One region of the Streptomyces sp. NPDC050856 genome, then DNA from elsewhere that is predicted to be linked to it. Evidence: riboswitches for the same ligand, from Rfam matches in the RefSeq annotation. Region 1 holds a riboswitch; the other holds the start of a gene.
The links. A riboswitch is a leader RNA that binds a small molecule or an ion and turns the genes downstream of it on or off. The one in region 1 is predicted to bind glycine.
Positions count from the first base shown of each region.

Region 2: linked by a shared signal. The riboswitch ahead of gcvT (glycine cleavage system aminomethyltransferase GcvT) and the one ahead of gcvP (aminomethyl-transferring glycine dehydrogenase) in region 1 are both predicted to bind glycine.

Region 1 is NZ_JBFAGV010000004.1:299,776-303,172, reverse strand. Features, by position in the region: gene AB0H53_RS06180 (DNA polymerase IV) at 1-1,368, shown strand, start outside; gene AB0H53_RS06175 (PRC-barrel domain-containing protein) at 1,278-1,661, opposite strand; glycine riboswitch at 1,775-1,874, shown strand; gene gcvP (aminomethyl-transferring glycine dehydrogenase) at 2,053-3,397, shown strand, end outside.
Region 2 is NZ_JBFAGV010000006.1:56,211-59,607, reverse strand. Features, by position in the region: gene AB0H53_RS07810 (enhanced serine sensitivity protein SseB) at 1-523, opposite strand, end outside; gene AB0H53_RS07805 (AAA family ATPase) at 595-1,266, opposite strand; glycine riboswitch at 1,435-1,528, shown strand; gene gcvT (glycine cleavage system aminomethyltransferase GcvT) at 1,669-2,784, shown strand; gene gcvH (glycine cleavage system protein GcvH) at 2,875-3,249, shown strand; gene glyA (serine hydroxymethyltransferase) at 3,275-3,397, shown strand, end outside.

The DNA.
Region 1 (3,397 bases):
GCGCAGGCGCGGCGCCTGGCACCGAACGCCGCGTACCTGGTGCCGCGCTTCTCGCTCTACCGGGCGGTGAGCGAGCAGGTGATGGAGCTGCTGGGCCGGTTGTCGCCGCTGGTGGAGCCGCTGAGCCTGGACGAGGCGTTCGTGGACCTGGAGGCGGGCGGCACGGCGCACGACGCGGCGACGGCCCGCGCGGCCGGTGAGCGGCTGCGCGGGGACATCCGGGCGGTCACCGGGCTGACCGGGTCGGTGGGGCTGGCGGGCTCCAAGATGATCGCCAAAATCGCCTCCGAGCAGGCCAAGCCGGACGGCCTGGTGCTGATCGAACCGGGCACGGAGCGCGAGCTGCTGGGGCCCATGCCGGTGCGGACACTGCCCGGGGTGGGCCCGGCCACCGGCGAGCACCTGCGGCGGGCCGGGATGACGACGGTGGCGGACCTGGCGGAGGCGGGCGAGGACGAGCTGGTGAGGCTGCTGGGCAGGGCACACGGGGTGGCCCTGTACCGGATGGCGCAGGGCCACGACGACCGGCCCGTGGTGTCCGAGCGGGACGCCAAGTCGGTGTCGGTGGAGGACACCTTCGACGTGGACCTGCACGACCGGGCGCGGGTGCGGCTGGAGGTGGGACGGCTGGCCGACCGGTGCGTGCGACGGCTGCGGGCGGCCGGGCGTTCGGGGCGGACGGTGGTGCTGAAGGTGCGGCGGTACGACTTCTCGACGCTGACCAGGTCCGAGACGCTGCGGGGACCCACGGACGACCCGGTGGTGGTGCGCGAGGCGGCGGGACGGTTGCTGGAGGCGGTGGACACCACCGGCGGGGTGCGGCTGCTGGGGGTGGGCGTGACGGGGCTGGCGGACTTCACACAGGAGGACCTGTTCGCGCAGGCGGCGGCAGCGGAGCGGGCCGCGGCGGAGATGGCCGCCGCGGACGGGGCGGCGGACGCCGGGGCGGCCGGCCGGGAGACGTCCGGCCTCCTGGAGGAGGCCCCACCGGCGGGCGAGCCGGGCGCGGGCGGTGAGGCGGGGGCAGCGACACCGCGCGCCGGACCCGAGACGGAACGCCGATGGCCGGCGGGGCACGACGTGCGCCACAGCGTGTACGGGGCGGGATGGGTGCAGGGCAGCGGGGTCGGGCGGGTCACCGTGCGCTTCGAGGAGCCGTGGTCGCCGCCGGGGCGGGTGCGCACGTTCTGGTCGGACGATCCGAATCTGACGCCGTCGGAGCCGCTGCCTTTGGTGCGGGAGACGGGCGCCGACGGGGCCGGTGCGGTGCCCGGCCCTCAGTCGTCCTGGCCGGCCAGCTTGCCGAAGTCCCGGTCGGCGGGGGGCGGCGCGGACGCCTCCGGGGCGGCCGGCAGCTCGATGCCGTAGTGCTGGTAGAGCTGCATCTCCTGCTCGGGCGAGAGGTGGCGGCCGACGCCGAAATCCGGCGCGTCCCTGATCAGTGCCCGTTCGTAGGGGACGTGCAGCCCGTCGTCGGCGAGGTCGCTGGGCGCCAGCGGTACGAAAGCGTCCCGGCTGAACAGACCGGTGCGCACCGCCGCCCACTCGGGCACGCCCGTCGCGTCGTCCAGGTACACCTCGTCCACGGTTCCGATGCGGTGGCCGTTGCGGTCGAAGGCCTTGCGGCCGATCAGGCTGCGCGGATCGATATCGGTCTGCACGGTCCCTCCAACAGGTCGCAACTGCTCTCCAGCACTACCAAAGGGCACATCCTGACCCACGTCCACTCGAGGGATGGGTGCGGAACCTCGCTGGTAGGCTGGCAGACGGCCGCTGACCCCGTGCGGGAGAGTCCTCCGGAGAAACCTTCCGGAGGCGCCGAAGGAGCAAATCCTCCCCGGAATCTCTCAGGCACCCGGTACCGCACGGACGAGGTCACTCTGGAAAGAAGGGCGGACGTCGGACGGCATCCGCTCTCACCGACGGTGAAAGCCGGGTCGCCCCACGGGGTGCCCGGTGAAGCTCTCAGGTGCAGATGACAGAGGGGGAGGCCGTCCGGGCACCCGCGCCGTGGTGCCCCTCGCAGGTCGCATCGACCAGGAGGCCTCAGCCATGACCGCCAATCGCATTCCGCTCTCCCAGCTGGAGCGAGGCACCCCCTTCGAGCAGCGCCACATCGGGCCGGACGCCGAAGAGCGCGCCAAGATGCTCGCCCAGGTCGGCTACGGCTCGCTCGACGAGCTCACCGCCGCCGCGGTGCCGGACGTCATCAAGAGCGCCGAGGCGCTCGGGCTGCCGGACGCCCGCACCGAGGCCGAGGTCCTGGCCGAGCTCCGCTCGCTCGCCGAGCGCAACGAGGTGCTGGCCCCGATGATCGGCCTCGGCTACTACGGCACCTTCACCCCGCCGGTGATCCTGCGCAACGTGATGGAGAACCCGGCCTGGTACACGGCGTACACGCCCTACCAGCCGGAGATCTCGCAGGGCCGCCTGGAGGCCCTGCTGAACTTCCAGACCATGGTCGCCGACCTGACCGGGCTGCCCACCTCCGGCGCCTCACTGCTCGACGAGGGCACCGCGGCCGCCGAGGCCATGTCGCTGGCCCGCCGCGTCGGCAAGGTCAAGAACGGTGTCTTCCTGGTCGACGCCGACGCCCTGCCCCAGACCATCGCGGTCATCCGCACCCGTGCCGAACCGACCGGTGTCGAGGTCGTCGTCGCCGACCTCAGCGAGGGAATCCCGGCCGAGGCCGCCGAGCGCGGCGTGTTCGGCGTGCTGCTCCAGTACCCGGGCGCCTCCGGCGCGGTACGGGACATCAAGCCGGTCATCGAGCGGGCCCACGAGCTCGGCGCGGTCGTCACCGTCGCCGCCGACCTGCTCGCCCTGACCCTGCTCACCTCGCCCGGCGACCTGGGCGCGGACATCGCCGTCGGTACCACCCAGCGCTTCGGCGTCCCGATGGGCTTCGGCGGCCCGCACGCCGGTTACATGGCCGTGCGCGAGAAGTTCGCCCGCAGCCTGCCGGGCCGGCTCGTCGGCGTCTCCGTCGACGCGGACGGCAACAAGGCCTACCGCCTGGCGCTGCAGACCCGCGAGCAGCACATCCGCCGCGAGAAGGCCACCAGCAACATCTGCACCGCGCAGGTGCTGCTCGCCGTGATGGCCGGCATGTACGCGGTCTACCACGGCCCCGACGGCCTGCGGGAGATCGCCCGGCGCGTCCACCGCTACGCGACGATCCTCGCCGAGGGTCTGCGCGCCGGCGGCGTCGAGGTCGTCCACTCCGCGTTCTTCGACACCCTGACCGTCCGGGTGCCGGGCAAGGCGGCCGAGGCCGTGGCCGCCGCGCGCGAGAACGGCGTCAACGTCCGCCTGGTCGACGCCGACCACGTCTCCTTCGCCTGCGACGAGACCACCGGCCGCGCCCAGCTCGCCGCCGTGTGGGACGCCTTCGGCG
Region 2 (3,397 bases), on a different contig from region 1:
TGGCCAGGGCGCGGCGGGCGGTGAGCACGGTGCCGGCGGCGTCGAACTCCTCGGCCGCGGCGGTCAGGAAGTCCACCGGGTCGTCCTGCCAGTCCGGCTGGAACAGCCGCACCCGGCCGCCGCCGGCCGGACCGTCCAGCACGGTGCGGCCGGAGCGGCACAGCTCGGCGACGGCCGGCGGCGGCAGCGGCACGCCGACCGCGCCGCCGGGGTTCACGGCGATGCCCAGCTGCGGCGGCAGGCCGCGGGCGAACTCCACGGCGGGCGCCACGGTGTACGGCATGTGGGCGCCCACGCAGCCGAGGAACTGCTGCTCGGAGCTGAAGACCGGGACGTACGGCAGGCCGTCGAGCTCCAGCGTCGGCAGGTCGAGGTCGGGGCTGTCGGGGCCGCCGCCGTTCGGCAGCGGCACCCAGACGTGGCTGCGGCCCAGGACTTCGACGAGCCGGGCTCCGGCCGAGGGGTTGCCGAGCGAGGCGGCGAGCGCCTCTTCGAGCTCGTTGGCCGGCCATGCAGCGTCCACTGGTGTCCCTTCCCCTGCGCACCACGTCCTTGCCGCAGCACCCTAACGCGGGCGCCGGGCAGGTCGGCCGGTCAGCCGAACGTGATCCGCGCCAGGGTGCCGGCCGCCGGCCGGTCCAGCAGCACCACGGCGGCGCAGCCCCCCGGCGGCACGCCCCGTTCCGCGTCGCGCACCAGCCGGCGCACCGCCCGGCGGTGCCGGGCGAAGGCGTACCCCGACACGCCCCGGCCCCGCTCGCGCTGGCCCTCCCGGGCCACCCCGGGTGCCACGTCCAGCAGCAGCAGGTGGAGGGAGGTGCCCCGGCGGCGGGCCTCCCGGCCCAGCCAGCGGCGCACCCAGTCCTGGGTGCCGCAGTCGTGGACGACGACGCTGCGGCCGGCCCGCAGTGCCCGGCGCAGTCCCCAGTAGTGGGCGGCGCGCACCAGCGGGCGGTAGACCCCGTACGGCAGGCGGCGCGGCATCAGCGCCTCCCACCGCTCCCGGGCGTCCTGGGAATCGATGCCCCGGCCCTGGGCAGCCTTACGGATGAGGGTGGACTTGCCGCTGCCGGGCAGCCCCGAGACGACCACCAGGTCACCGGCGGCGTAGGACAGGACCCGCGGGCCGCGCCCGGCGCGGTCGCGCAGGTCGCGCACGACCGGCGCGGCCGGCGCGGTGGCGGCCGGCCGTTCGCGCGCGGGCAGGTCCGGCGGGGCGGGTGCTCCCGCGGTTGTCGCGTACGCGCCGGTCCGCTGCAACGTCATCGGTTACTCCCCCTGCTCGGTCGGCTTGCCCGACCCATGCCCAAGAAGTGTAAAGAAACAGTAACGAGGCACAAGCGATTTGCCGATCAGATCCCACGTGCAATGATGTGCGCGCCAAGCGCAGCACAGTCGTACGACGAGCGCACCCACAACCGCATACTGGCCGCTTGAATCCGCGCGGGAGAGTTCCGGGGCCGTCCCCGGGCGCCGAAGGAGCAAGTTCCTCCCTTGAATCTCTCAGGCCCCGTACCGCGTGGATGAGGCAGATCTGAAAAGCGGGCCGCCGCGCGCGGCTCCACCCAAGGTGCAAGCCGAGGACCGTCCCAGGTCACGGTGAACCTCTCAGGTTCCGATGACAGATGGGGAGGACCGTCTTCGAGCCATGCCCTGGGAGCCATATCCATGAGCAATGCCCCCCGCCTCACCGCACTCGATGCCGTGCATCGTTCGCTGGGCGCGACCATGACCGACTTCGCGGGCTGGGACATGCCGCTGCGGTACGGCAGCGAGCGCGACGAGCACAACGCCGTGCGCACCAAGGCCGGCCTGTTCGACCTCTCCCACATGGGTGAGATCACCGTCACCGGCCCGCGGGCCGCCGCCCTCCTGGACCACGCGCTGGTCGGCAACATCGGCGGGGTGGCCGTGGGCCGCGCCCGCTACACCATGATCTGCCGGGAGGACGGCGGGATCCTGGACGACCTGATCGTCTACCGGCTGGGCGAGAGCGAGTACCTGGTCGTCGCCAACGCCTCCAACGCGCAGACCGTGCTGGACGCCCTCACCGAGCGGGCGGACGGCTTCGACGCCGAGGTGCGCGACGACCGCGACGCCTACGCGCTGCTGGCGGTCCAGGGCCCCGAGTCGCCCGGCATCCTGGCCTCGCTGACCGACGCGGACCTGGACGGGCTGAGGTACTACGCCGGGCTGCCGGGCACCGTGGCGGGCGTGCCCGCGCTGATCGCCCGTACCGGTTACACCGGTGAGGACGGCTTCGAGCTGTTCGTCGAGCCGCGGCACGCCGAGAAGCTGTGGCGGGCGCTCACCGAGGCCGGCGCGCCGGTGGGGCTGATCCCCTGCGGCCTGTCCTGCCGCGACACCCTGCGCCTGGAGGCCGGCATGCCGCTGTACGGGCACGAGCTGACCACCTCCCTCACCCCCTTCGACGCGGGCCTGGGCCGGGTGGTCAAGTTCGACAAGGAGGGTGACTTCGTGGGGCGCGAGGCCCTCCGGGACGCCGCCGGGCGCGCCGAGGCCGACCCGCCGCGCAAGCTGGTCGGCCTGGTCGCCCAGGGCCGCCGGGTGCCGCGCGCCGGGATGGCCGTGGTGGCGGGCGGCGCGGTGATCGGCGAGGTCACCTCGGGCGCGCCGTCGCCGACGCTGGGCAGGCCGATCGCCATGGCGTACGTGGACGCGGCGCACGCCGCGCCGGGCACCGAAGGTGTCGGCGTGGACATCCGCGGTACGCACGAGCCGTACGAGGTCGTGGCGCTGCCGTTCTACAAGCGCCGGAAGTGACACTTCGTCCACGGCGGTGACACCCGACGTGACGCCCCGCACAACTCCCCCGTTCCCCAGCACTGCCCCGCGTACAGGAGAATTCGAGTCATGAGCAACCCCCAGCAGCTGCGCTACAGCAAGGAGCACGAGTGGCTGTCGGACGCCGTGGACGGCGTTTCGACGGTCGGCATCACGGAGCACGCGGCGAACGCCCTCGGCGACGTCGTGTACGTCCAGCTCCCGGAGGTCGGTGACACGGTGACCGCGGGCGAGACCTGCGGTGAGCTGGAGTCGACCAAGTCCGTCAGCGACCTGTACTCCCCGGTGACCGGTGAGGTCGTCGAGGCCAACCAGGACGTCGTGGACGACCCCTCGCTGGTGAACACCGCCCCGTTCGAGGGCGGCTGGCTGTTCAAGGTGCGCGTCTCGGAGGAGCCGAAGGACCTGCTCTCCGCCGACGAGTACACCGACTTCGCCAGCTGACCAAGAGACCCTTAGGGACCGCCCGATGTCGCTTCTGAACACCCCTCTCCATGAGCTGGACCCGGACGTCGCCGCCGCCGTCGACGCCGAGCTCCACCGTCAGCAGTCCACCCTGGAAATGATCGCCTCGGAGAACTTCGCTCCGGTC